DNA from 2 places in the Filifactor alocis ATCC 35896 genome. Region 1 is predicted to be linked to the other one. Evidence: a T-box and tRNA genes for the amino acid it is inferred to sense, from the RefSeq annotation. Region 1 holds a T-box; the other holds one or more tRNA genes.
The links. A T-box is a leader RNA that pairs with one kind of tRNA and senses whether it is charged. The one in region 1 lies ahead of alaS (alanine--tRNA ligase), so its partner is inferred to be a tRNA-Ala.
Positions count from the first base shown of each region.

Region 2: it has a tRNA-Ala gene. The T-box ahead of alaS (alanine--tRNA ligase) is inferred to sense a tRNA for this amino acid. The anticodon was not compared.

Region 1 is NC_016630.1:404,710-419,664, reverse strand. It holds gene HMPREF0389_RS09165 (InlB B-repeat-containing protein) at 1-987, shown strand, start outside; gene HMPREF0389_RS01870 (hypothetical protein) at 1,031-1,408, shown strand; gene HMPREF0389_RS01865 (hypothetical protein) at 1,421-1,798, shown strand; gene HMPREF0389_RS01855 (hypothetical protein) at 2,310-2,762, shown strand; gene HMPREF0389_RS09160 (hypothetical protein) at 2,719-2,928, shown strand; gene HMPREF0389_RS01840 (hypothetical protein) at 3,818-4,438, shown strand; gene HMPREF0389_RS01830 (hypothetical protein) at 4,957-5,577, shown strand; gene HMPREF0389_RS01820 (hypothetical protein) at 5,965-6,342, shown strand; T-box leader at 7,038-7,255, shown strand; gene alaS (alanine--tRNA ligase) at 7,456-10,101, shown strand; gene mnmA (tRNA 2-thiouridine(34) synthase MnmA) at 10,176-11,291, shown strand; gene cysS (cysteine--tRNA ligase) at 11,392-12,792, shown strand; gene HMPREF0389_RS01795 (Mini-ribonuclease 3) at 12,774-13,187, shown strand; gene pth (aminoacyl-tRNA hydrolase) at 13,246-13,806, shown strand; gene mfd (transcription-repair coupling factor) at 13,818-14,955, shown strand, end outside.
Region 2 is NC_016630.1:1,137,973-1,152,927, forward strand. It holds gene HMPREF0389_RS08735 (polysaccharide deacetylase family protein) at 1-439, shown strand, start outside; gene HMPREF0389_RS04950 (hypothetical protein) at 807-1,340, opposite strand; tRNA gene HMPREF0389_RS04955 (tRNA-Trp) at 1,459-1,533, opposite strand; tRNA gene HMPREF0389_RS04960 (tRNA-Ile) at 1,591-1,667, opposite strand; tRNA gene HMPREF0389_RS04965 (tRNA-Pro) at 1,674-1,750, opposite strand; tRNA gene HMPREF0389_RS04970 (tRNA-Ser) at 1,764-1,854, opposite strand; tRNA gene HMPREF0389_RS04975 (tRNA-Lys) at 1,881-1,956, opposite strand; tRNA gene HMPREF0389_RS04980 (tRNA-Lys) at 1,973-2,048, opposite strand; tRNA gene HMPREF0389_RS04985 (tRNA-Gly) at 2,067-2,140, opposite strand; tRNA gene HMPREF0389_RS04990 (tRNA-Tyr) at 2,204-2,288, opposite strand; tRNA gene HMPREF0389_RS04995 (tRNA-Thr) at 2,299-2,373, opposite strand; tRNA gene HMPREF0389_RS05000 (tRNA-Asp) at 2,402-2,478, opposite strand; tRNA gene HMPREF0389_RS05005 (tRNA-Val) at 2,484-2,559, opposite strand; tRNA gene HMPREF0389_RS05010 (tRNA-Glu) at 2,595-2,669, opposite strand; rRNA gene rrf (5S ribosomal RNA) at 2,675-2,791, opposite strand; tRNA gene HMPREF0389_RS05020 (tRNA-Ala) at 2,964-3,039, opposite strand; rRNA gene HMPREF0389_RS05025 (23S ribosomal RNA) at 3,104-6,007, opposite strand; rRNA gene HMPREF0389_RS05030 (16S ribosomal RNA) at 6,621-8,155, opposite strand; tRNA gene HMPREF0389_RS05035 (tRNA-Ser) at 8,650-8,741, opposite strand; gene rpmF (50S ribosomal protein L32) at 8,942-9,118, opposite strand; gene HMPREF0389_RS05045 (YceD family protein) at 9,134-9,643, opposite strand; gene HMPREF0389_RS05050 (acetate/propionate family kinase) at 9,758-10,951, opposite strand; gene HMPREF0389_RS05055 (YeiH family protein) at 11,315-12,340, shown strand; gene HMPREF0389_RS05060 (DUF4364 family protein) at 12,481-13,023, shown strand; gene HMPREF0389_RS05065 (DUF2339 domain-containing protein) at 13,416-14,955, opposite strand, start outside.

The DNA.
Region 1 (14,955 bases):
ATTTTTGGGGACTATGACGAAGATTACTTCAATGATAAACAAGAAAAAGAACATGGGACCAACCCGAACAACAAAGATACAGATAATGACGGATTGAAAGACGGACAAGAAATCATCCAAAGAACAGATAAAAAAGGAAGAGTATTCTTCAAATTGCACTCTTATCCGAACAAAAGAGACAGCGATGGCGACGGAATTGAAGATAAACAGGATGAAAAGCCACTTATTCCACAACGCTATACCATAGATTATCTCGGCAGCTCGAAACATCTTAAAAGCGTGGAAGAGAGATTGAATCAAAAGATAAAAAAGAACTCATCATCATTAAGTAATGGAGAGAAAGTTAGTACAATCGGAAGATGGGGAACAGAAATTTTAATGAATGATTATGATACTTTCTTAAAAGAGAGAAAAGTGGATACAAAGGGTAAGTTTCGAGAAGACTATTGGAAAAAAGATTGGGATAAATACCGGGATGAATATTGTAGTAAATTCAATAGCTATGTAAAACGTTCAGGAAGTGTAACAGAAAAAGTTCATTATTTTAGAAATAATTTGAACAGAATTCCGACAACACTGCAACAGTTAAATTCCCAAAGCAGTAATTGGGTGTTGCTGAAGGTAGGAAGTTTCGGATATCATATGTGTTCTACATCCTTTTCCGAAACAGGTTCATACAATCTGAAGTTTATCTCCAAAAACGGCAGAAACGAAGGAGTGTATATCAACCATTACGGAAGTAATAACAAAAACAAAAATAAGGGAAAAGCTTGTACCGAAAAAACAGATCCGAAGAATATGGGAACCTATAACTTTAGCGGAATGTATTATGCAAAAGGAAAAGCATCCAAAGAAGCAAAAGATCATTTTCAATTAGATATGTTGCCTTATTACAACTATGGAAATGTATCAAGAAATGATTTGCCTGGAGATGAGGAAACGAACGACAAGAATAAAGGAAGATATAAAAAAATTATGATGCACTGAGAGCCAGAACTCGATTCGTGAGAGAATGGAAAGGGATGGTAGAATGAAAAGAAAAATAATCTTAGCTATAGATATACTTACGGCAATACTTTTTGCAATACAAATACAATCTACTGTTGTTTTTATTTTTGAAGAGTATTCATATTTACAGAACTATTTTTGGAATGAGTTTTTTATATTTTATCGCTCATATGGTTTGAGCAGTTTGGGGTATTCTTTTCAAAGTGAGTTAATATATTATCAATTTTTGTTCATAGTATTTTGTCTAAATCTCTATGTAATAGTGATAAAGATGATATGTATGTACAAAAAAGAAACGATGTATGGAATGTATAGAGCTCTTCTTTTTGTTAATATAGCTTTTATTTGTGCTAAAATAGTAGAATTTGATATGTTCTGGACTGCTGCAATGGGTATATGAGGTTAAGAGAGAATGAAAAATAAAGTAATACACTTTGTTGATATATTAACTGTAATAATTTTAATGATAGGATTACAATCATGGATTATTTTTGTTAAAGAAAATTTTATATATTTGCAGAATTATTCATGGGACAGTTGTATTTTGTGTTATTCTGTTTGTGGAATGTTAGATATGATACGAAGATCATCATATGAGTATATTTATCATGGAACTGTATTTGTTGTGTATTTTGCCAGTTTTTATGTAATAGTAGTGAAATTGATAGATTTATGGAAAAAAGAACTTATCCATAGGGTTTATCGATGGTTTATTGTGATAAATATCTGTTTTGTTGTATTTAAAACATTAGAGTTTTTGATTCATTTAGATAGAGAATTTGGTATATGAGGTTAAGAGAATGAAAAATAAAGTAATACACTTTGTTGATATATTAACTGTAATACTATTGGTGATAGACATTCAATCTAAACTCATGTTTACTATGGAAAAATGGGATAGATTACAAAATTATGAATGGAGTGATTATTTTTATTTATATCGTTGTTGTGGAATTACGGACACTATACTATCTTCTTCATTTGAGAAATTATATTGTTGGATTGTATTTATCATATATTTTTTGAGTTTCTATGTAATAGTAGTAAAGATAAAAGATATAAGAAAAAAAGAACTGATCCATGGAGCTTGCAGATGGTTTATTGTGACAAATATACTTTTTGTGTTATTGAAGACAATTGAATATTACATTTATTTAATCACTATCACGCATGCATAATTAATGAGAACAAGTAACTATTAAAATAATTAAAAACAGGAATATGACCTATCTTGAAGCAAGTGTTCCTGTTTTTGAATTATTTTAATGAAAGACTATTGTACCTTCTTAAAAGAGAGAAAAGTGAATACAAAGGGTAAGTTTCGAGAAGACTATTGGAAAAGAGATTGGGATAAATACCGGGATGAATATTGTAGTAAATTCAATAGTTATGTGAAACATTCAGGAAGTGTAACAGAAAAAGTTCATTATTTTAGAAATAATTTGAACAGAATTCCGACAACACTGCAACAGTTAAATTCCCAAAGCAGTAATTGGGTGTTGCTACAGGTAGGAAGTTTCGGATATCATATGTGTCCGACAACCTTTTCCGGAACAGGTTCATACAATCTGAAGTTTATCTCCAAAAATGGCAGGAATGAAGGAGTCTATATCAATTATTATGGAGATAAGAATAAAAACAAAGGAAAAGCTTGTACCGAAAAAACAGATCCGAAGAATATGGGAACCTATAACTTTAGCGGAATGTATTATGCAAAAGGAAAAGCATCCAAAGAAGCAAAAAGATCATTTTGAATTAGATATGGTGCCTTATTACAGCTATGGAAACGTATCAAAAAATGATTTGCCGAATTTATTTGAACAAATGAGTAATTCTAATGCGAATAGGTACAATGATAATTACGATGCTAAAAATTCCAGAAACAAGTTTGAAAAACAGTGGAAAGGAATAAAAGAATGAAGAATAGAAAGACAAAAATTATTTTTTTTGATATATTGACTGTTATACTGTTAATGATACAGTTACAATCTTTAGTTGTGTACTTTGTGCATAGTCTTTCATATTCACACGATTTAACATGGACTGACTATCTTTCTATCTACAGTTTATACGGAATATCATATACTATATATCATTCTTCATTTATTTATATATATATATTGACTTTATTTATCACATTTTTTTGGAATATCTATGTAATAACAGTGAAGACAAAAGATATATGGAAAAAAGAACTGATCCATGGAATTTATCGATGGTTTATTGTGATAAATATCTGTTTTGTTCTATGGAAGATTATTGAAATTTTGATTGAATTAGATGCAGCGTTTAGCATATGAGGGTTAAGAGAATGAAGAAGAAAGTGATGCTGCTTGTAGATACCCTAACTGTGATATTTTTAAGCATCCAAATACAGTATACAATAGTGTTTGTTGAAGAGTTTTTAAAAGTTACAAAATTATACATGAGACGATTTTTTGTCACTTTATACGCTTAGTGGAATATTTGACATGATAAGCGGGTCATCATATGACCAAGCATATATTTGGATTCTGTGCATCACATGTTTTTTTTAGTTTATATGTAATAGAAGAAGATAAAAGATATAAGAAAAAAAGAACTGATCCATGGATGTTATCTATGGTTTATTGTGACAAATATATTTTTTATGTTATTGAAGACAATTGAATTTTACATTCATTTAGGCTATATTTTCCGTGGATAGTTAGTGAGAACAAGTAACCATTAAAATAATTGAAAACAGGAATATGACCTATCTTGAAGCAAGTGTTCCTGTTTTTGAATTATTTTCATAAAAGACTATTATACCTTCTTAAAAGAGAGAAAAGTGGATACAAAGGGTAAGTTTCGAGAAGACTATTGGAAAAGAGATTGGGATAAATACCGGGATGAATATTGTAGTAAATTCAATAGTTATGTAAAACGTTCAGGAAGTGTAACAGAAAAAGTTCATTATTTTAGAAATAATTTGAACAGAATTCCGACAACACTGCAACAGTTAAATTCCCAAAGCAGTAATTGGGTGTTGCTGAAGGTAGGAAGTTCCGGATATCATATGTGTCCGACATCCTTTTCCGAAACGGGTTCATACAATCTGAAATTTATCTCCAAAAACGGCAGGAACGAAGGAGTCTATATCAACTATTACGGAAGTAATAACAAAAACAAAAATAAGGGAAAAGCTTGTACCGAAAAAACAGATCCGAAGAATATGGGAACCTATAACTTTAGTGGAATGTATTATGCAAAAGGAAAAATATCTACAGATGGAGCAAGTCATTGGTTATATGATATCCATCCTTATGACAATTATGGAAATGTATCGAAAAATGATTTGCCGAGAGATGGAGAAAAGCGTAAAGATAATGAAACAAGGTATGAGTATAATGTTGATGTAAGGCGGGCTAGAATTCAATTTACAAGAGAATGGAAAGGAATAGATGAATGAAAAATAATACTATCAATAAAAAAAAGGGTTTCCTATTCGTTGTTGATATATTAAGTATTATACTTTTAATGATACAGTTAGAATCTACTATTGTTTTTATTATGGAAAGTTCCTCATATTTGCAAAATTTCACATGGGATGATTATTTTGATTTATATAGTATATTTGGTATATCGGATATGATACGCAGGTCATCATATGATCAAGTATATATTTGGATTGTATTTATCATATATTTTTTGAGTTTCTATGTAATAGTAGTAAAGATAAAAGATATAAGAAAAAAAGAACTGATCCATGGAGCTTGCAAATGGTTTATTGTGACAAATATACTTTTTGTGTTATTGAAGACAATTGAATATTACATTTATTTAATCACTATCACGCATGCATAATTAATGAGAACAAGTAACTATTAAAATAATTAAAAACAGGAATATGACCTATCTTGAAGCAAGTGTTCCTGTTTTTGAATTATTTTCATAAAAGACTATTGTACCTTCTTAAAAGAGAGAAAAGTGAATACAAAGGGTAAGTTTCGAGAAGACTACTGGAAAAAAGATTGGGATAAATACCGGGATGAATATTGTAGTAAATTCAATAGTTATGTAAAACATTCAGGAAGTGTAACAGAAAAAGTTCATTATTTTAGAAATAATTTGAACAGAATTCCGACAACACTGCAACAGTTAAATTCCCAAAGCAGTAATTGGGTGTTGCTGAAGGTAGGAAGTTCCGGATATCATATGTGTCCGACATCCTTTTCCGAAACGGGTTCATACAATCTGAAATTTATCTCCAAAAACGGCAGGAACGAAGGAGTGTATATCAACTATTACGGAAGTAATAACAAAAACAAAAATAAGGGAAAAGCTTGTACCGAAAAAACAGATCCGAAGAATATGGGAACCTATAACTTTAGCGGAATGTATTATGCAAAAGGGAAAATATCTACAGATGGAGCAAGTCATTGGTTATATGATATTCGTCCTTATGACAATTATGGAAATGTATCGAGAAATGATTTGCCGAGAGATGGGGAAAAACATGGCGATAATGAGAAGAGGTATGAAAAAAATCTTGATGCACTGAGAGCCAGAATTCGATTTGTGGGAGAATGGAAAGGGGTAGTAGAATGAAAAGAAAAATAATCTTAGCTATAGATATACTTACGGTAATACTTTTTGCAATACAAATACAATCTACTGTTGTTTTTATTTTTGAAGATTATTCATATTTACACTACTATTCATGGAACAAATTTTTTATATATTATAATTCGTATGGTTTAAGTACTTTAGTGTATGATTCTTTTCGAAGTGAGTTTATATATTATCAATTTTTGTTCATAGTATTTTGTCTAAATCTCTATGTAATAGTGATAAAGATGATATGTATGTACAAAAAAGAAACGATGTATGGAATGCATAGAGCTCTTCTTTTTGTTAATATAGCTTTTATTTGTGCTAAAATAGTAGAATTTGATGTGTTCTGGACTGCTGCAATGGGTATATGAGGTTAAGAGAATGAAAAATAAAGTAATACACTTTGTTGATATATTAACTGTAATAATTTTAATGATAATATTACAATCGGAAATTGTTTTTATCAAAGGAAATTGTTTGTATGTGCAAAATTCTCCATGGTATGATTATATGTGGATGTATTCTATTAGTGGTATATCAGATATGATACGAAGATCATCATATGATTTTATCTATAATTTATTGGTATTTATTGTTTATATTTCTAGTTTTTATGTAATAACAGTAAAGTTGATAGATTTATGGAAAAAAGAACTTATTAGTGGAACTTACAGATGGTTTATTGTGATAAATATATGTTTTGTTATATTTAAGACGGTGGATTTTTTGATTGAATTAGATGCAGCGTTTAGCATATGAGGGTTAAGAGAATGAAGAATAAAGTAATACACTTTGTTGATATATTAACTGTAATATTTTTAAGCATACAAATACAGTCCACAATAGTGTTTATTGAGGAACGTTTTTCATATTTACAAAATTATGAATGGAGTGATTATTTTTATTTATATCGTTGTTGTGGAATTACGGACACTATACTATCTTCTTCATTTGAGAAATTATATTGTTGGATTGTATGTATCATGTATTTTTCGAGTTTCTATGTAATAGTAGTAAAGATAAAAGATATAAGAAAAAAAGAACTGATCCATGGAGCCTATAGATGGTTTATTGTGACAAATATATTTTTTATGTTATTGAAGACAATTGAATTTTACATTCATTTAGGCTATATTTTCCGTGGATAGTTAGTGAGAACAAATAACTATTAAAATAATTGAAAACAGGAATATGAACTGTCTTGAAGCAAGTATTCCTGTTTTTGAATTATTTTAATGAAAGATTGTTACATCCATATATGTCAAGAACATATATGTCAAGAAATCAATTTCAGACGGATTGAGATTGATGCTGAAAATATTAGTGTAATTTCATTTTATAATTAACGTTGCAATTTAAGAACGAATTTATATTGAGATGTTCTATGAAAAATTTATTTGACTTTTTGTAATTCATTTTCTATAATAAAAAGAAAGATTTGTGGAGAATAGGATAATTTATCGGTGACAGGAATTAGTATCTTTATTTTACTTGCATTTAGAGAAGAAGCGGTTGGTGAAAGCTTTTGCCGGTGATAAAGAGAAGCTCTCCTTGAGAATTTTCGTAATGGAAAACGGTGTGGAATCTCGTTATCGGTTCTAATAAGATAATTTGAAAAAGTTTGATTTCAAATTAGAGTAAGGTGGTACCGTGATGATGAGTCGCCCTTATGTCATAAACGAGATGGCATAGGGGTGTTTTTATTTTATTAGCAGTAAAATTGTTTGAAATGATAGTTTTAATGGTGGTTGTCTCTTATTATATGAAAAGAATTGATGTGAACTATTGTGGTTGTTTAGAGTCACATCTAACATAACTGCTTATCATCAATTTATAGAAGGATTGTATTTTGAAAAAAGAGGGGTAGAGAAAATGAAGTTAAAATTTAAGTCTGTCAATGAGATTAGAAAAAGTTATTTGGATTTTTTTGCAAGTAAAGATCACTATGTGAGTCCAAGTTTTCCTTTGGTTCCAATTAACGATAACAGTTTGTTACTTATCAATGCCGGCATGGCTCCGCTGAAGAATTATTTTATGGGAATTGAAAAACCGCCAAAGAACAGAATGTCTACCTGTCAAAAATGTATTCGCACGGGAGATATTGAAAATGTAGGAATTACAGCTCGCCACGCGACTTTTTTTGAAATGTTAGGAAATTTTTCTTTTGGCAATTACTTTAAAAATGAAGCGATTGCGTGGGCGTGGGAATTTGTTACCACTGTTTTGGAAATCAGTCCGGAGTTGTTATGGGTAACTGTATACGAGGAAGATGACGAAGCATACAATATTTGGAGAGATAAAATCGGTGTTTCGGAAGATAGGATTGTAAGATTAGGAAAAGAGGATAATTTTTGGGAAATAGGAACAGGAACAGGTCCGTGTGGTCCTTGTTCGGAAATTTACATCGATAGAGGAGCAGAATTCGGTTGTGATGATGAGCACTGCAAACCTGGATGCGACTGCGACCGTTTCTTGGAATTTTGGAACTTGGTATTTACTCAATTTAATAAGGAAGAAGATAAGACTTTGACTCCATTGCCTCATCCGAATATTGATACAGGAATGGGATTGGAGCGTGTAGCTTGTATGTTGCAAGGTGTGGATAGTATCTTTGATATTGATACCATGCAGGATATTATTCGAAAGATTGAAGAGTTATTACATGTGAAATATCGTGAAGATAGTAAAAAGGATATCAGTATTCGTATTATTACAGACCATATTCGTGCAGTAACTTTCTTGATTGGAGACGGTGTTATTCCATCTAATGAAGGAAGAGGATACGTTCTTCGCAGACTTCTTCGTAGAGCTGCAAGACATGGAAAATTATTGGGGATGGATAGACCGTTTTTGCATGAATTAATGTCAAAAGTGATTGAAATTAATGCAGATGCATATCCGGAATTAAAGGAAAAACAAGAATATATTTACAAGGTGATTAAGGTAGAGGAAGACAAGTTTGAAGAGACGATTTATCAAGGGTTAGAAATTTTGAGAGAAGAGATGAATCGTATGAAAGATACTAATGAAACGATGATGAGCCCTGAAAAGGCATTTCGTCTTTATGATACATTTGGATTTCCATTTGATTTGACAAAAGAGATTTTGACAGAGGAAGGTTTTTCTGTAGAGGAAGAAGGCTTCTATGAAGAAATGGAAAAACAACGTAATCGAGCAAGAAGTGCCAGAAAAGACAGTGATAACGAAGGATGGAAGAAAGAGAACATCTCATTGGATTTAGAGCCTACTGTTTTTGAGGGATATACAAGTTTTACAGAAGAAGCAAGTATTATCAGTATTGTTCAAGAGGATGCGTTGATTCAAACAGCGAAAAAGGGAGATAAAGCTATCTTTATTTTGAACAGAACACCGTTTTATGCAGAAAGTGGCGGTCAAGTGGGGGATATCGGAATTTTAGAGAGTCAAAGAGGAAAAGTTTCTGTTATCCAGACAAAAAAAGGTAATAATGATGTTATTATGCATATCGGAGAAGTGATTGAAGGAGAAATTTCTGTTGGAGACAGTATGATTGCTGAAATTAATGAATCTCGTAGAAACGAAACAATGAGAAACCATTCAGCAACTCACCTTTTGCACAAAGCCCTTCGTACAGTATTGGGTAATCATGTCACTCAGGCCGGTTCTTTTGTAACACCTGAGCGTGTGAGATTTGATTTTACTCACTTTGAAGCAATGACAAAAGAAGAACTTCAAAAAGTAGAGCTGGCAGTTAACGGAGCAATCTATTCTTATTTGGAAGTTACTTGTCAAGAAATGGCAATTGAGAAAGCGAAAGAAAAGGGAGCAATGGCGCTTTTTGGAGAAAAATACGGTCAAACAGTTCGTGTAGTATCTATGGGCGATTATTCTGTTGAGCTTTGTGGCGGAACACATGTGAGCAACACCTCTGAAATCGGAATGTTTAAGATTGTTTCAGAATCAGGAGTTGCGTCCGGAGTGAGAAGAATCGAAGCTGTTACAGGAATGAAAGTATATGAAGTTTTGAAAAAGCAAGAAGGTCTTTTGGAAGATTTATCTGAAAAAATGAAGACAAAACAGGATCAATTATCTGAAAGAGTGGAACATCAGATTGTGGAATTAAAGGAAGCGAAAAAAGAAATTGCTCAACTTAAAAATACCATTTTGCAAGAAAATATGGATAATATTATGTCTCACTGCATAGATGTTAGTGATTTAAAATTATTAACAAATGAGTTTGAAAATGTTGATTCAGACGATTTGAGAAATATAGCTCAAAGTTTGGTAGATAAGGACGATACTCTTGTGGTGGTGCTTGCTTCTAAGAAGGATGAAAAAATTAATTTTATTGCAATGGCAGGAAAAAATGCGGTAGAAAAAGGAGCACATTGCGGAAATCTTTTAAGGGAAGTGGCAAAAATCGCAAAAGGTGGCGGTGGCGGAAAAGCCAATATGGCACAAGCAGGCGGCAAAGATGTAAGTAAAATCAAAGATGCACTGAATGTGGCAAAGGATGTGTTAATCGCTCAATTATTGTAATATCAAAATTTATCATGACAGATAAAGTAGATGAAAGTGATATTTAAAGTATAGAAATAGAAATGGAGTATATTGTGGCAAAAAAAGTCATTTTAGGTATGAGCGGAGGAGTGGACTCTTCCGTTTCCGCCCTGCTCTTGAAACAACAAGGGTATGAAGTGGTAGGACTTTTTATGAAAAATTGGGATGAAAAGGATGAAGGCGGAGTTTGTACAGCAACACAGGATTATGAAGATGTGATGAGAGTGGCAGGGCAACTTGAGATTCCTTTTTATACAGTTAATTTTGAAAAGGAGTATTGGGATAGAGTATTTTCTTATTTTTTGAATGAATATGAACACGGAAGAACTCCTAATCCGGATGTAATGTGCAATCAGGAAATTAAATTCAATGCGTTTTTGGATTATGCGCTGAAATTAGAAGCAGACTATATTGCAATGGGGCATTATGCCGGAGTGCTGAAAAAAAACGGAAGATATTATCTAAGAAGAGGAAAAGACGCCAATAAAGATCAAAGTTATTTTTTGTCTCGTATTACGGAAGAGGCTCTTTCTAAAACTATTTTTCCGATTGCTGATTTAGAAAAATCGGAAGTAAGAGAACTTGCAGAAAAATACCGTCTATATACAGCAACAAAAAAAGATTCGACAGGAGTTTGTTTTATCGGAGAAAGAAATTTTGATAAGTTTTTGGATCAGTTTTTGAAAACAAATCCGGGTCTTATATTAACAGTGGATGGAAAAAAGATAGGTGAACATACCGGTTTGATTCATTACACAATTGGTCAGCGTAAAGGAATCGGAATTGGCGGTGTTGGGAGTGGAGAACCTTGGTTTGTAGCAGGAAAAGATTTGAAGAAGAATATTTTGTATGTCGCACAAGGGGAACAACATCCGTCATTGTATACAACAGAGTTGTTGGGAGAAGATGTTGTGTGGATTACAGAAAAACCGCAATTTCCATTTAGAGGAACTGCCAAGTTTCGATATCGACAAAAAGATATTCCGGTAACAGTATATGAACATCAAGACGAGGGAGTAAGAGTAGTGTATGATGAGCCTGTTCGTTCTATTACTCCCGGACAATTTGCTGTTTTCTATGATGGAGAAATTTGTTTAGGGAGCGCTATTATTACAAAGGGGAAACCATTGAATATGAAATATGAATATTTACATGATGTTGTAAAGTAAAAATATGCAAACAGTTAGGGTTTGTTATTAAAATGACCTTTGTTGTAAAAAAAACATAAGTAGTCTATAATAAAGAAAAAAACAGGGGGGCGTTTGTTTTATGCGTTTTTATAATACATTAACTCGAAGAAAAGATGAGTTTGTACCGATTGAAAAGAATAAGGTAAAAATGTATTCTTGCGGGCCGACAGTATATAATTATTTCCATATCGGGAATGCAAGACCGTTTATTATTTTTGATACATTGAGAAATTATTTAGAGTACAGAGGATATGAAGTTACTTTTGTTCAGAATTTTACGGATGTAGATGATAAAATCATCAATCGTGCGAATGAAGAAGGTATTTCGCCTTTGGAGGTAGCAGACAAATATATCAAAGAGTACTTTGTTGATGCAGATGGATTGGGAATTAGAAGAGCAAGCGTTCATCCAAGAGTAACGGAATGTATTGAGGATATTATTGAGTTTATAGAAGAACTGATTCAAAAAGGGCATGCCTATGAGATAGATGGTGATGTTTATTATGATACCAAAAGTTTTGATGGATATGGGAAGCTGTCACGACAAAATATGGAAGAGTTAAATGCCGGAGCCAGAATTGATGTAGACGATAGAAAAAAAAGTCCTTCTGATTTTGCACTTTGGAAGAAGAAAAAAGAGGGAGAAATAGGTTGGATATCTCCTTGGGGTGAAGGAAGACCGGGATGGCACATTGAGTGTTCTGTTATGAGTCGAAAGTATTTGGGAGATACAATTGATATTCATTCAGGAGGTCAGGATTTGATATTCCCTCATCATGAAAATGAGATTGCTCAAAGTGAAGGGCGTTCTGGGAAAGAATTTGCACACTATTGGTTGCATAACGGATACATCAATATCAACAATCAAAAGATGAGTAAGTCATTGAATAACTTTTTCACAGTAAGAGAAATTTCTGAAGTGATTGATTTGGAAATAGTTCGTTTCTTTTTATTAAGTGCACAATATCGCAATCCGGTAAACTTCAGCCAAGATTTGTTAGATGCAGCAAAATCGGGAATGGAAAGATTGTACAATACAAAACACAAAGTTGAGTTTTTGTTAGAACAGGCACAGGGTATGATAAAGGAAGATGAAAAAGAATTTGTGTCTAAATTGCCTTCTTATCGAGAGTTGTTTATTGAAGCGATGGATGACGATTTGAATACTGCAGACGGTATTTCAGCTATTTTTGAACTGTCAAAATTTATCAATACAACAGTAAGTGAAAAAAGTTCCAAAGAGTATTTACAGGAATGCATGAATATCTTCTGTGAATTGACAAATGTGTTGAATATTATTCAAAAGAAAAAAAGTGACGGTTTTGATGAAGATAAGATCAATGAATTGATAGAACAGAGAAGTCTCGCTAAGAAAGAGAAGAATTTTGCTGAAGCAGATCGCATCAGAGGACAATTGCATGATATGGGAGTAGAAGTTTTAGATACAAGGCAGGGTACTACATGGAAGAAAATAGATTAGAAAAAGAGTTGTTTCCTTTGCATTCTGTCAATCCGATTGTACTTGCTTTCATGGGAGATTGTGTTTATGAATTTGCAATCAGAGATTATGTTATTCGCAAATTTCCTACCATGAAAATACATGCTGTGCATAGAAAGGCTGTTTCTTTTGCAAAAGCAAGCAGCCAAGCAAATGTTGTCCAAAAATTACATGAAATGGATTTTTTGACGGAAGAAGAGTGGAGTTGGGTAAAAAAAGGAAGGAATCAACATTCCATGATTCCTAAGAACGCATCACCGATGGAATATCGTTATGCGACAGGATTTGAGACATTGTTGGGATATTTGCATTTTGTGAACCAACAAGATAGAATCCGGTTGATTGTGGAAGAAGCAATAAAGATTGTTGGAGTATAGAGAAATGAAATAAGGAGTCTATTGACATAGACTCCTTTTGGCGTGAATTGGAGGATGTATGTATATTATTGTAGGGCTCGGTAATCCGGGGAAAAAATATGAGAGAACAAGACATAATATCGGTTTTTTGACAATAGATGAATTATCCAGAAGAACCGGGATTATTCCAAATAAACTGAAATTCAAAGCATCTGTCGGAGAAGGTAGAATTGGAACAGAAAAAGTTGTTTTGGTAAAACCGCAAACATTTATGAATCTTAGTGGAGAATCTGTAAGAGAACTTATGTCTTTTTATAAGGTAGACCATGATAAATTGATTGTTATTTATGATGATATTGATTTGGAAGTTGGAAAACTTCGTATTCGTAAAAAAGGAAGCTCCGGAACACACAATGGAATGAGAAATATTATTTATTTATTGGGATATGATGATTTTCCAAGATTTAGAGTAGGAATCTCCGGAGAAAACAGGAGAGGAAATCTTGCTGATTATGTTTTGGGGAATTTTTTGAAAGAAGAAATTCCATCTGTTGCAGATTCAATTGAACGATGTGCAGATGCGATAGAATGTTTAATGAAAGACGGGATTGAATTAGCGATGACGAGGTACAATGGATAGGGTGATGTGGGATGAAACAATTGGTAAAAAATTTAGAATTTCTTGCACCTTTTTTAAAAATTGACACAGCGATTTCTAAAGGGCAATTTCCGATTTCTGTGGATGGGTTTTTAACAGAACAACGAATTTTGCATACGGCATACTTAGTTGAAAAATTAAGAAAAAAAATAGTGTTCGTGGTATCAAGCAAAAAGGAAGTAAATGATTGCAAAGAAGCATTTGAAAAAATGAATTTGAATGTTGTTACAATAGATACCGAGTCAATTCGATTTTATCATATAGATGCAAAAGACCATGAAAAAGACTCGGAGAATATTCGAACAATGGCATCTTTGTTATATGGAGAATATGATATCCTTTTAGTGTCCGGAGAAGAATTGAATCGAAAGTATATGCCGCCGAAAAGGTTTAAGGAAAGTATATATTCTGTTTCTTTAGGTCAAATTTGTGATAGGGAAGAGCTTTGTCATAAGCTGGTCTCTTTGGGATATACAAGAGAATACAAAGTAGAGGGTGTAGGGCAGTTTTCGATTCGAGGAGGAATTGTTGATATATATTCTCCTTCTATGACAAATCCCTATAGGATAGAATTTTTTGATGATGAGATTGATTCCATTCGAACATTTGATGTTTTTAGTCAGAAGTCATTAGAAAACGAGAAAAGAGCAGTAATTTATCCGGCAGCATCTTTGCTGTATCCTGACAGTGTAGAATTTAAGATACCACATGAAGAGGATTTGAATGATCCTTTGTCAGATGAAGTGAGGATGTTGAATGACTCTGTTTATTTTGAGGGAATGGAGAAATATGTTGACTTGTTGTACGGGAAAGAATCAGTTAGTTTATTAGAATATTGTGATGAAGACATTTTAGTAATAATGGTTGACAGTAATCGTGTGTTGGAGCGTATTGAGAATATTCAGGATGAGTTTTCCGAGTCATTCAAAATCAGTTTGGAAAAAAGAGAGACTTTGAAGTCTTGTGGAAATTTGTTGTGGGGAACGGCTGTTGTTGAAAGGCAATTAAGTGACAGAGCTCTTTTGTTACATTCTTATTTTCCTAAAAAATTGACATATTTTAAACCTAAGGCTCTGGTACATTCAGATACACGTAGCAGTATTCAATTTCAAGGACGTTTAAACGAATTTG
Region 2 (14,955 bases), 730 kb from region 1:
GTTTCAATCACATACTTATAACACCCATTATCTGACAACTGATAAAAAGTCTGCCCTTATTACAAAAGATTATAATGATGTCTATGCAGACTTATCCAAAGCGTCCACTACACTTGCGATGTTAGATTGTTCGCCTTATGCATTTTCTTATCCTTACGGTTCATATAACGACAATATAAAGCAGGTACTAAAAAATATTGGTGTAAGAATGGCAGTTACCGTTCGTCCGGGTAGAGTGACCAGACAGTCTAACAAACTGGAACTACCAAGATACAACATTTCCGGTACAATTAATTTTGAAGACTTCAAAAAAATCGTTTCAGAAGATCCGGATGACGTTATCCAAGAATTTATCACAAAAACAGGTGCCCCTGTTGATAACAGCAACATCATCAATATTACAACAGAAAAAAATCCGGAAACATTTAATGTACAATAAAAGATTATGATACATAAAAAACCATTCTCTTGGATTACCCAAAAGAATGGTTTTTTATTCGTATAAATAATATCTAAGTTTTCTAACTCAATAACATCATTCATCCATTTATATCTCAAGTACCTTTCAATTTCAGTTAAACAGAATTTCATTTCATAACTCTATATGCTATATGCTCAAAACAATCTAGAAAAACAATAATTTCATATCCTATTATTTTCTATTATCAGAAATTCAAATGAAAGCATAATATACTATGATGTCAATATTTAATGTATAGCATTCAAAGCTAAAAAAATGTATTCCTAAAACGATATCGCTTGGAAGACTAATTGTATAAAATGTTGTCAAAACATAAAACAATAATTTAACGGAATATTTTTATCTTAAATAAATAATTCTCATCCCTATCATTGAAAGACTTTTCAATTTCATTCACATTTGACCACTTAAAGGATATACTTGTATCTTTCTCCAGTGGCACAATAAAACAAAATTTTTGTAATGTTGCTGAAACACCTTCTACAATATCCTTGTCTTCTATTGGATAATCAATCTTGTGATATGAAATAAAATCAATCTCTTCATTAACCCCTATGCTCCAAAAATTGATTGGAATATTCTGCGGAAGAATAACCTCCACCATCCCCTCCGTTTCCTCACTTAATTCTAAGTCTATTTCATGTATCACATGAGAATTGTTCATGGCAGATTCTATATGTTTCAACAGGTACTGTTTTCCATTTATCATAACAATATTATTTTGTGGATATCCATTATCACCTTTTGGAAAAAACACCTCTTCCTTATTGTTCAACTTAACATGATTCCTACAAGCTACAAACAATATTATCATTGATATCATAAGCAATGCTATTGAAATCTTCTTATAAATACTCATATATTTTCCTCCTCTTAACTGCCCAAATAAAATGCTTTATTCTTTCATTGTACCACAGTTAAAAAAATAAAAAAGAACCTTCCCGAAACATTAAAATAACGTCTCAAAAAGGTTTTACTGGCAGGGGCGGCAGGATTTGAACCCACGGCATTCGGTTTTGGAGACCGACGTTCTACCACTGAACTACGCCCCTATGATAGTATTTACAAAAAAGTGAAAAGATACTATTTCCGTAGTATCTTTTATGTACTGGTGGGCTTAGCAAGACTCGAACTTGCGACCTCACGCTTATCAGGCGTGCGCTCTAACCTGCTGAGCTATAAGCCCATAAAATGGTCGAGGTGGAGGGACTCGAACCCCCGGCCCTCTGGTCCCAAACCAGATGCGCTACCAAACTGCGCTACACCTCGAAATTAAAAATACTGGCGGAGAAGGAGGGATTTGAACCCTCGCGTCCTTTAACAGACCTACTCCCTTAGCAGGGGAGCCTCTTCAGCCACTTGAGTACTTCTCCAATCATAACTCTAAAAAGCTGAATGTTGGTGACCCATCAGGGGCTCGAACCCTGGACACCCTGATTAAGAGTCAGGTGCTCTACCAACTGAGCTAATGAGTCCTAAAAAGACTTTGAATGGTGACCTATCCGCGACTCGAACGCGGGACACCCTGATTAAAAGTCAGGTGCTCTGCCGACTGAGCTAATAGGTCCTAAAATCAACTTTTCACTGGAGCGGGTGAAGGGGATCGAACCCTCGCAACCGGCTTGGAAGGCCGGGGCTCTACCACTGAGCTACACCCGCACGGTATCTTTATCAAGAACAATACTATTATATCATCTTTTCTTATGTTGTCAAGAGTTTTTTTGGTGGAGGAGAGTGGATTCGAACCACTGAAAGCGTAGCTAACAGATTTACAGTCTGCCCCCTTTGGCCACTCGGGAACTCCTCCTCTGTAAACATGGAGCTGGCAATAGGAATCGAACCTACAACCTGCTGATTACAAATCAGCTGCTCTACCGTTGAGCCATGCCAGCATATAAAATACCTTTTCGAAAATAAAGATGGCGACTCGAAAGGGACTCGAACCCTCGACCTCCAGCGTGACAGGCTGGCATTCTAACCAACTGAACTACCGAGCCACAAATGGTGGGACCAATAGGGCTCGAACCTATGACCCCCTGCTTGTAAGGCAGGTGCTCTCCCAGCTGAGCTATGATCCCATTCAATAACTATGTTTCTCTATTTTCTTTTTCTTTGGTGACCCCTAGGGGATTCGAACCCCTGTTACCGCCGTGAAAGGGCGGTGTCTTAACCGCTTGACCAAGGGGCCACTGGAATTGGCTACGACTTACTTTCCCGGGGGTCTGCACCCCAAGTATCATCAGCGATGAAAGGCTTAACTTCTGTGTTCGGGATGGGAACAGGTGTATCTCTTTCTCTATTGTAACCATATTCTTTTCTTTTGCTTCGCTTTTCGGCAACTTCTTTGTTGGATTTCTTCGTCAATCGGTCCTGTATCTCATATACACTCCCTCTTTCCTCATCATCCGCCTTGAATTTGCTCGAAAATACTTGCAAAACTGTCTTACTACATACTTGCAGTAATTTTTGTTAAGACTAAAATTGGTGGAGACAAGGAGATTCGAACTCCTGACCCCCTGCTTGCAAGGCAGGTGCTCTCCCAACTGAGCTATGCCCCCATTTCTATCATATATTCTTACTTGATGGATTGTACCATCAAAACTGCATAACATCTTCTACCTTCGGATCAAGTCCTCGATTGATTAGTACTCTTTCGCTTCATACATTACTGCACTTCCACTTTGAGCCTATCTACCATGTAGTCTTCATGGAATCTTACTTCTCTCGAATGGGAAATCTTATCTTGAGGCTGGCTTCGTGCTTAGATGCCTTCAGCACTTATCCTTCCCACACATAGCTACCCAGCTGTGCACTTGGCAGTACAACTGGTGCACCAGTGGTGTGTCCATCCCGGTCCTCTCGTACTAAGGACAGCTCCTCTCAAATTTCCTGCGCCTGCGACGGATAGGGACCGAACTGTCTCACGACGTTCTGAACCCAGCTCGCGTACCACTTTAATGGGCGAACAGCCCAACCCTTGGGACCTGCTACAGCCCCAGGATGTGATGAGCCGACATCGAGGTGCCAAACCTCCCCGTCGATGTGGACTCTTGGGGGAGATAAGCCTGTTATCCCCAGGGTAGCTTTTATCCGTTGAGCGATGGCAATTCCACTTTCTACCACCGGATCACTAAGCCCGACTTTCGTCCTTGCTCGACCTGTTTGTCTCGCAATCAAGCTCCCTTTTGCCTTTGCACTCTTCTCACGATTTCCGTCCGTGATGAGGGAACCTTTGGACGCCTCCGTTACTCTTTGGGAGGCGACCGCCCCAGTCAAACTGCCTGCCAAGCAGTGTCCTATATCATGATTCAATGATTCTAGTTAGAATTCAAGCAACACAAGGGTGGTATCCCAACGATGACTCCTACAAGGCTGACGCCCTATACTCTAAGTCTCCCACCTATCCTGTACATCTGTTACCTAAATCCAATGCTAAGCTGCAGTAAAGCTCCATGGGGTCTTTCCGTCCTGTCGCAGGTGTCCGGCATCTTCACCGGCACTACAATTTCACCGAGTCTGTTGTTGAGACAGTGCCCAAATCGTTACGCCTTTCGTGCGGGTCGGAACTTACCCGACAAGGAATTTCGCTACCTTAGGACCGTTATAGTTACGGCCGCCGTTTACTGGGGCTTAAGTTCGAACCTTCGATTGCTCTAAGTCTTCCCCTTAACCTTCCAGCACCGGGCAGGCGTCAGCTCCTATACTTCACTTTGCAGTTTTGCAGAAACCTATGTTTTTGGTAAACAGTCGCTTGGGCCTATTCTCTGCGGCCTGCTCTCGCAGGCTCCCCTTCTCCCTAGGTTACGGGGTTATTTTGCCGAGTTCCTTAACAACAGTTCTCTCGCTGGCCTTAGGATTCTCTCCTCACCTACCTGTGTCGGTTTGCGGTACGGGCACCTTGGTCTTGCTAGAGGCTTTTCCTGGCAGTTTGAATGATTCGGCTTCGCTACTTTATTTTCACTCCCCATCACAGATTACGATTGTATTACCGGATTTGCCTGGTCTTACTCGCTTTCTGCTTGGACACGCTCTACCAACGGCGTGCTCCGGTCATCCTCCTGCGTCCCCCCTTCGCTCATTCAACTACGGTGGTACGGGATTTATTACCCGTTGTCCATCACCTACGCCTTTCGGCCTTGGCTTAGGTCCCGACTTACCCTGAGCGGACGAACCTTCCTCAGGAAACCTTAGGTTTTCGGCCGGAAGGATTCTCACCTTCCTCTCGCTACTCATGCCAACATTCTCTCTCGTATACGGTCCACTTTTTCTTTCGATTCTGCTTCTTACTGTATACGATGCTCTCCTACCACTATACTCTACAGTATAATCCAAAGCTTCGGTATTATGTTTTAGCCCCGGTAATTTTCGGCGCAGGATCACTCGACCAGTGAGCTATTACGCACTCTTTAAATGTATGGCTGCTTCTAAGCCAACATCCTGGTTGTCTATGCAATCTCACATCCTTTCCCACTTAACATATATTTTGGGACCTTAGCTGTTGGTCTGGGCTCTTTCCCTCTCGACTATGGACCTTATCACTCATAGTCTGACTGCTTTGCGCTATATATGGCATTCTTAGTTTGATAATCCTCAGTAATCTAAAAGACCCATTGGACAGTCAGTGCTTTACCTCCATATATATCTTGCAAAACGCTAGCCCTAAAGCTATTTCGGAGAGAACCAGCTATCTCCGGGCTCGATTGGAATTTCACCGCTATCCACACCTCATCCCCGCACTTTTCAACGTACGTGGGTTCGATCCTCCATTCCCTGTTACGGAAACTTCAATCTGGACATGGATAGGTCGCCCGGTTTCGGGTCTGCAATATGGTACTCTTGCCCTCTTAAGACTCGCTTTCGCTTCGGCTCCATACCTTAAGTATTTAACCTTGCATCATATCGCAACTCGTTGGCCCGTTCTACAAAAAGTACGCAGTCACTTGCAATTGCTTGCTCCTACAGTTTGTAAGCATATGGTTTCAGGTTCTTTTTCACTCCCCTCCCGGGGTTCTTTTCACCTTTCCCTCACGGTACTGTTCTCTATCGGTCGCTTGGTAGTATTTAGCCTTGGGGGGTGGTCCCCCCGTCTTCCCACCGGGTTTCTCGTGTCCTGTGGTACTCTTGATCACTCTTGCTTGTTTCTCTTTTCGTCTACGGGACTTTTACTCTTCTTTGGTTTGCCTTTCCAGGCATATTCGACTAAGTTCTTCAATGCTTTCTGAGTGTCGACCCCTATGTGGTTTCCCACTTAGGTTTGGGCTCTTTCGCTTTCGCTCGCCGCTACTGACGAAATCGATGTTTCTTTCTCTTCCTCCGGGTACTTAGATGTTTCAGTTCTCCGGGTTCCCCTCCCATAACTATGGATTCATTATGGAATATACAGATGTTAACCTGTATGAGTTTCCTCATTCGGATATCTACGGCTCTTTAGTTGCTTGCACTTCCCCGTAGCTTTTCGCAGCTTACCACGTCCTTCTTCGGCTCCTAGCGCCTAGGCATTCGCCATATGCTCTTTTTTACTTGATCGCGTCTTACTTTATATTTTTCCGTTCTTCTTTGTTGGATTTCTTCGTCTATCGGTCATGTATTTATATACACTCCCTCTCTCCTCATCATCCGCCTCGAATTTACGAAAAAATATCTCGTAAATGTTTTTACTTTCGAAAACTTGTTATTCTCTGCTTGCTTTCGCTCGCTTTGAATGGCTTTTGTCTGTTCTCTTTTGCTTTCGGTGAAATTACAGTGTTTCACACTCTTACGACGTTTCAAAAAAACCTTCTCTTGCTTTGTCTTTTTCCGTTCTTCTTTGTCAAGCTACGCTCTTTCGTCAATCACATATTTGTATATGCTCTTTCCTCTTTCGCTTGCTTTCCTCGAATTTACGAAAAAATACTTCGCAAGTACTTGTATTTTCATACTGTTACTCTTGAGTTTTTCTCTCGATTTCGTTTGTTTTTCTTTCTATCGTCTCGCGCTTTCTCTGTAATTTCTTAGATGTTATGCAGTTTTCAAGGTACAATTCTATTGCTTCGCTTTTTGGTAACTTCTTGGAGTTTCCTCAAAAATGCTTGCAATATGTCTTTTTCTTCTTTTGAAGGTTGAACCTTCAAAACTAAACAGCAGTTTCTTTTCTCCCTAGAAAGGAGGTGATCCAGCCGCACCTTCCGATACGGCTACCTTGTTACGACTTCACCCCAGTCATTTGTTTTGCCTTGGGCAGCTCTCTCCTTGCGGTTGAGTCGCTGACTTTGGGCCCCCCAAACTCCCATGGTGTGACGGGCGGTGTGTACAAGACCCGGGAACGCATTCACCGCGACATTCTGATTCGCGATTACTAGCAACTCCAACTTCATGTAGGCGAGTTTCAGCCTACAATCCGAACTTGGATCATCTTTTTGAGGTTTGCTTGACTTCGCAGTTTCGCTTCTCTCTGTAATGACCATTGTAGCACGTGTGTAGCCCTAAACATAAGGGGCATGATGATTTGACGTCATCCCCACCTTCCTCTAAGTTGTCCTTAGCTGTCTCGATAGAGTCCCCATCTTACTGCTGGTAACTATCGACAAGGGTTGCGCTCGTTGCGGGACTTAACCCAACATCTCACGACACGAGCTGACGACAACCATGCACCACCTGTATCCATTGTCTACCCGAAGGTAAAAGTCCTCGATTAAAAGGCTGTCATTGGTATGTCAAGTTTAGGTAAGGTTCTTCGCGTTGCTTCGAATTAAACCACATGCTCCGCTGCTTGTGCGGGTCCCCGTCAATTCCTTTGAGTTTTACTCTTGCGAGCGTACTCCCCAGGCGGAGTACTTAATGTGTTAACTTCGGCACCGAGTTCTTCACTCGACACCTAGTACTCATCGTTTACGGCGTGGACTACCAGGGTATCTAATCCTGTTTGCTCCCCACGCTTTCGTGCCTCAGAGTCAGTTGCAGTCCAGAAAGTCGCCTTCGCCACTGGTATTCCTCCTAATATCTACGCATTTCGCCGCTACACTAGGAATTCCACTTTCCTCTCCTGCACTCAAGTTAAACAGTTTTAATGGCTTACATTGGTTGAGCCTATGCCTTTCACCACTAACTTGTTAAACCACCTGCGCACCCTTTACGCCCAGTTATTCCGGATAACGCTTGCCCCCTACGTATTACCGCGGCTGCTGGCACGTAGTTAGCCGGGGCTTTCTTTTAGGGTACTGTCATTTCTTTCTTCCCCTACTACAGAGTTTTACGACACGAATGCCTTCTTCACTCACGCGGCGTTGCTGCATCAGGGTTCCCCCCATTGTGCAATATTCCCCACTGCTGCCTCCCGTAGGAGTTTGGACCGTGTCTCAGTTCCAATGTGGCCGTTCACCCTCTCAGGTCGGCTACTGATCGTTGCCTTGGTGGGCTTTTATCTCACCAACTAGCTAATCAGACGCGGGCTCATCTTTGTCCACCTCAGTTTTGATATTATTAGGATGCCCTATTAATATGTTATACGGTTTTAGCTATTCTTTCGAATAGTTATTCCTTTGACAAAGGCAGATTACCCACGCGTTACGCACCCGTCCGCCACTAACTTCTATATTCTTCGCCCCGAAAGGTTCTGTTAATAGTCGTTCGTTCGACTTGCATGTGTTAAGCACGCCGCCAGCGTTCATCCTGAGCCAGGATCAAACTCTTCGTTTTAATCTTTTCTCAGTTTTGCTCCGGTTGTTCTCTTGAACAACTTCAAAGTTATTTACCGGTTTGCTTTTTCCTTAATCTTTCGATTAAGTGGTTTTTCGCTTTGCAATTTTTCAATTGCTTGGTTGTTTTTTCTGCTGTTTAGTTTTCAAGGTTCATTCTTTTTTCTCGCTGCCCTCTGTGGTTTCCTACCTCGCCAGACTGCTTGTCTATATTACCATCTCGTTTTTACTTTGTCAACATCTTTTTTTATCTTTTTTATCGGCTCTTTCTGCTTTCTTTTCTGCTGTCTGTTTTGATGCTGCCTCTCCTACCTCGATGGTGTGTTCAATTTATCATATCTTCTTCTCTTTGTCAATTCTTTTTTTATCTTCCCTATAACAAGTTTGCAACCCGAAATAAAATTTAACAAAATCTATGTAAAAATAATTGCTACAAAAATATAAAAATGCCGTATTTCTAACACATACAGCATTTTATAAAAAATAAATATCCATTGGCGGAGATGGTGGGATTTGAACCCACGCACCGATAATATCGATCTGCCGGATTTCGAATCCGGTCCCTTCAACCACTTGGGTACATCTCCAAAAATAGATTTGCCTTACTTCATTAATCATACCAAAATTTCTTCAATATGTACATTCATGTTTCTGTATAAATTTTTCGTGTTGAATGAAAAATTTTTAAGATTAGCTTATATTTTTAAAGTAATGTATATTGAATAAATATAAATGTAAAAAGGACATGCCTAACCCACATGTCCTTTTTTGTTTCAAAAATAGATATCTATTTTGCAATAACTTCTCTACCTTTGTAATGTCCACATTCTGCACATACATGATGTGGTAAAGCGAATTCTCCACAGTTTGAACATTTTACCAATGTTTTTGCTGTCATTTTCATATTTGCAGATCTTCTTGATCTTGTTGCACTTTTTGCGGTTTTTCTCTTTGGTACTGCCATTTCTTTCTACCTCCTTTAGTTCAATAATTCTCTCAACTTTGCCATTCTTTCATCTATCGGTTTTTCAACTTCAGGACAATCACAAGGTCCATCATTTAAATTATGTCCACAGGTAGGACAAACACCCAAACAATCGTCTTTGCACAATAGTTTGAATGGTATTTCATCCCAAATTTGTACCCATACCAAATCCCATAGATTCAACTGATCTTTTTCATAACAATAGCTATCGAAATCCATAAAGTATTCTTCTTCCTCTGTTACCAAAACGACCAAAAATGGCTTGTCGACCGAAATTTCAATTTCCTTCAAACACTTGGAACAAGGTACGGACAATAAGGTCTTCACACTGCCGTCGAAAACTAGATTGTCTTCATGATAGCGAACACGACCTTCCACAACGGGCGTTTCTAAAAAAAGAACATTGTCATAATTGGCATTACATTCTTCTAAGGGGATGACATCATTTACAGAAATACTTTTCTTTTTTCTTTTTTTTACATCAGTAATATCTATAACCGCCATGACGCCCTCCTGATAATTCAACATTTCTCATTATACAAAGCGTTTCGTGTTTTGTCAATATTTTTGTATATCTGTAAAGTATATTTCCGGAATCTTTAATACAGATATCAAAAACTATTTTACTAATGCTAAAGTATCTCTTGCAATCATCAGTTCTTCGTTTGTTGGAATTACCATTACCGGAATTTTAGAGTCTTTCGTAGAAATAAACATTTCTTTTCCTCTTTGTTTATTTGCTTCTTCATCCAAAGCGATTCCCCATGCTTTAAATCCTTCACAGATTGCTGCTCTATCTTTTGCTGAGTTTTCTCCCAAGCCTGCTGTAAAGATAATTCCATCTACTCGTCCAAGTACTGCAGCATACGCTCCAATTGTTTCTCTCACTCTTAGACGGAAAGTCTCAAGTGTCACTTGTGCTCTCTCATTACCTTTTGCTGCTTCTTCTTCAATATCTCTAAAGTCAGAACTTACACCGGAAAGTCCTAATACCCCGGATTGTTTATTCATTAAGTTATTTACTTCTTCAATGCTCAAATTTTCTTTTTGCATTAAGAAAGGAACAATAGCCGGATCGATATCTCCACATCGCGTTCCCATAATTAAGCCTGCTAAAGGAGTGAAGCCCATGGATGTTTCTACAGATTTTCCTCCCTTAACCGCTGCTATAGATGCACCGTTTCCTAAGTGACAGGTAATCAAATTAAGTTCTTCCGGTTTTTTACCTAACAAAGCAGCTGCCTGAATAGACACAAATCTGTGAGATGTTCCATGGAATCCATATTTTCTAATTCCGTATTTTTCGTAATATTCATAAGGGATTCCATATAGGAACGCTTCTTTTGGCATTGTTTGATGGAATGCAGTATCAAATACAGCAACCATTGGTACTTCAGGAAGAATTTCTCTACAAGCAGAGATTCCAATCAAGTTTGGAGGATTGTGTAGTGGTGCCAATTCGATGCAATCTTCCAATGCTTTGATTACTTCTTCCATCAAAACGCAAGATTCCGCAAACTTTTCTCCACCATGTACTACACGATGTCCCACAGCTCCAATTTCTTCCATAGATGCAATTGCACCGTATTCTTCATTTACAAGTGCTTCTAATACTAATTTTAAAGCTACCTTATGGTCTTCCATCGGTACTTTGATAATTTCTTTTTCTTTATTTGCTGATTCGTGTTTCAAGATAGAGCCTTCAATTCCGATTCTTTCCACAAGACCTTTCGCTAACACATGCTCATTTTCCATATCAATCAATTGATATTTCAAAGAAGAACTTCCGCAGTTGATGACTAATATTTTCACTATATTTCCCCTTTCTAATACAAAGAAGACAGCTACCAGAAGTTAGCTTCTCCCATGTTTTTTTGCATTTTTTTATTTTTTCATCAATAGAATACAACAAAATTACATTAAAATCAATTTAAATTTCATTTTTCCTACTGATTAAAGTATTGTTTTGTCATTGTAAAGGATAAACTATCATTCTAAAATGCTACTACTTTTTATCTCAATTTGATTTCTTGCTATTTTAGTAAACAATACCACTTTTTCTCTGTATATGATTTTTTAAAAAATTATAGTACGAATCACTAATTATCATTATACATTATAAATTCATCATGATATACTGTACTGGATGAATTTATAAAAAAGGAGATAGTGTTTATGAAATCATTTTCAAAAAATTTTTATGGCATCTTACTATGTTTACTCATTGCAACGCCGGCATGGTTCTTAGGGAAGACTCTTCCTTTGGTTGGTGCTCCGGTATTTGCTATCTTCATCGGAATGATTGTAAATACATTTTACAAGGATAGAGCCAAAACCGGAGCCGGAATTAAATTTACATCAAAATATATTCTACAGTTCGCAGTTGTCTTGCTGGGATTCGGTCTCAACTTATCACAAGTCTTGATGGTGGGAACAACTTCTTTGCCAATTATTTTATCCACTATCACAACTTCTCTGTTCTGTGCGTGGTTATTACAAAAAAAATTCAACCTTGACAGCAATACGGCTACCTTAGTAGGCGTCGGGTCTTCCATCTGTGGTGGTTCAGCAATTGCTGCAACAGCTCCTGTCATCAAAGCGGATGAAGAAGAAATTGCAAAAGCTATTTCTGTAATTTTCTTATTCAACATTTTGGCAGCACTGATATTTCCCACACTCGGCGACTTGATAGGACTGTCTAACAACGGATTTTCAGTCTTTGCAGGAACCGCAGTCAACGATACTTCTTCTGTTACCGCAACCGCAACAACATGGGACAGTATACACAACTCAAACACCTTGGAAGGTGCAACAATTGTAAAATTAACAAGAACACTCGCAATTATTCCGATTACATTAGGGTTATCTTTCTATCAAATCTACAAACAAAAACAACAAGGCGCTTCCTCGCACGAAAAGGTAAGCATCAAAAAAGTGTTCCCAATATTTATTCTGTTTTTTGTATTAGCATCTATCTTAACTACTTTCTTAACCAAAAATGGAATTGATACTGATGTCTTTCATTACTTCAAAGTCCTTTCCAAGTTCTGTATTGTGATGGCAATGGCAGCGATTGGATTGAATACCGACATCATCAAACTGATTAAAACCGGCGGACAAGCCATCTTTCTTGGCGGAAGTTGTTGGATCGCCATCACCCTGGTTGATCTATTGATGCAACGATTCCTCAATCTTTGGTAACATTTTTGTTGTAAAAAATGAAATTTGCTCTGAATCTTTGATAAACTATCTACAAGAGTATGTCAAAATATGGTATGATGGATACATCATAGGTACATTAATTTGATTCTTATAAAAAGCAATTTAAAAGAGGTTTTGAAATGTTTGATAGAACAGCAAAAAAATTAGCAGAAGAAAAATTATATATTCTATTTGTATTGAAAAACGCAAATGTTTCATTATCAAAAAATATATTGACTCATATTTTTTTGGAAAATGAACTTCTTGATTTTTTCTCCTTACAACAATATTTATATGAACTGAATGAGGATGGATTTATTCAAGAGATGCAATCGAGTTCTCCTGCTCGTTTCGTCATTACTGAAAAAGGAGAAGAAGTCCTTTGTTTTTTCGAAAACCAGTTGTCATTCTCCAAAAGAGAACAAGTCTTAATTTACTTGGATGACAAAAAAGATTCTCTTATCAAAGAAAAAGAAATCAAAGCTACCTATGAAAAAACAGATGACAAAAATTACTCCGTCTGTCTATCCATGGCAAACGAAGACACCAATATATTTTGCCTGAATATTACCGTTCCGTCTGTTGCACTCGCAAGGACAATATGCCAAAATTGGGATGAATCATCTGCAGAAATTTACACTAATGTAGTAACATCTCTTATGCCAAACAAAAAACAAAGTTAGTATGAATTCTATAAAAAATCTATTTCATATATAGCAAAACAAATAAGGATAAGGATAAATTTATGATTTTACAGGAACAATATGATGTGACATTAAAAACTAACTAACAGAGTTGTCATAAGTTCAAATTTAAAAGAAATGCCTCTTAATCCTGTCTTTCTTGAAGCGAAAGAAAATGCTACTCTAATTTAAGAGAGAATAAAATAATAGACATCAATTTTGTGTAATACTATGAGAACGATTCAAATAAATTACAGTACAAAAAATAACTATTTTTTAAAATGTCATGATTCATCTTATCGTCACGACAAACATAAAAACACAGCATAAAAATAAAGACTCAATCTGCTCAGTTATTCAGATTGAGTCTTTTAATTTCTTTATGTTTTTTTCTATTCGTTTTCACTATTCTTATCCCTAAATTTCACACTCAACTTATTGTAAATAAAGCTGATTGCAAAGCAAAGTATGGCACCGACTATCATGGATAAAACTCTTTTTATAGAATTTTCGCCCCGCATGTCCACAGCAATAAATTTTAATACCACCAATATCGTCAGGCAGAGTCCATAATCTCTAAGCCCTTTCATCGCCCACTTAAATCCTAACGCTATAGAAATAACAGCGACTACAAGACCGGCAATATTATATAAGAATGAGACTATCTCCACATTCAGCAATCCGTTTAATATAGAAAAAGTTAATACTAAATATTTTAAACCTAATAACACATGTGTAAAATAAGGAATTACGTCTCTTTTTAATATCTCTTTTGACTGAACGACAGCTATTGCTATTGTAAATGTACAGTAAACATACAATGCCACTGTACCATTCACAAAATTAATATTTCTAATCCCTACAAAATATAATATAGCGGTAGCAACATAAAAAATGGAAGAAAGGGTAGAATCATCCAAAACTCCTCCATGGTCTGTCATTTTGAAATTCTCATCTTCCCAATTCTTAAAATATCCTATTGTCACAAAACCTAACATGAAAAGTACAATGACAGCATAAGTGATAGAGTTATATAATACGCTTGACTCTGCGGTTGCTCCGGTTGTTGCATTAAAGTTAATCAACAAAATTGATGTTAAACATAGAGGAAGTCCTATGATTTTAAATACAGCAAGATTCTTGTAATGTTTTGTCTTATATATATCAAACAAAAGATACACAAAAGCAACTATATTCAGCGTACCATAAACATAATTCATAACATTCGACTGAATATACAAGTTAATCGACATGTTTAACAAAATAGGAGCTATGTTGTCAATTAGTAAAATAACAACTATTAGCAAATAATTCACTTCCTTATGAATTACCTTGCCCACAATATAGAGAATGACACAAAGTACGATAAGCCCTGAGATGTTACCGTTAAACAAAGTCTTGTTAATCCCTAACAATACCGATCCGATAACTAAGCTAAAAAAGATGTCATAAGGTTTTCTAATGTTTTTCCAAAGTAGATTGATAGCTAAATATTGCATGAAAGCTACAATAAATATTGTCAAATATATCAATACTGCTTTCCCATTGATTTCTGAGATGAGCAATTGATATAAGGTTATAAATGCAACACCTGTGTTTATCATACTGATAGGGATTTTCTCAAGACTTTTTTCAGAATTTTCTTCCTCCCTATATAAAATATTATCTATAGTGAAAAGTCCTATTACAGCTAATAAAGCCAGCCACTTGCATCCGGATACAGTTAACGAAAATAATCCTATATACGACAAAAAGGACAAATTCAATGCAGTGGTCAAAAACTCTTTGTTAACTTTATAAGCGTTAGCTACCATGCTCACACAAACTAAGGTTATAAATGCAAATAGTAGAACTCTATCAAAGTCCGTTTCAACTACAAAGATACTAAATATAAGAACAACAAGTGTAGATACACAAGTTACTACCGTAGTG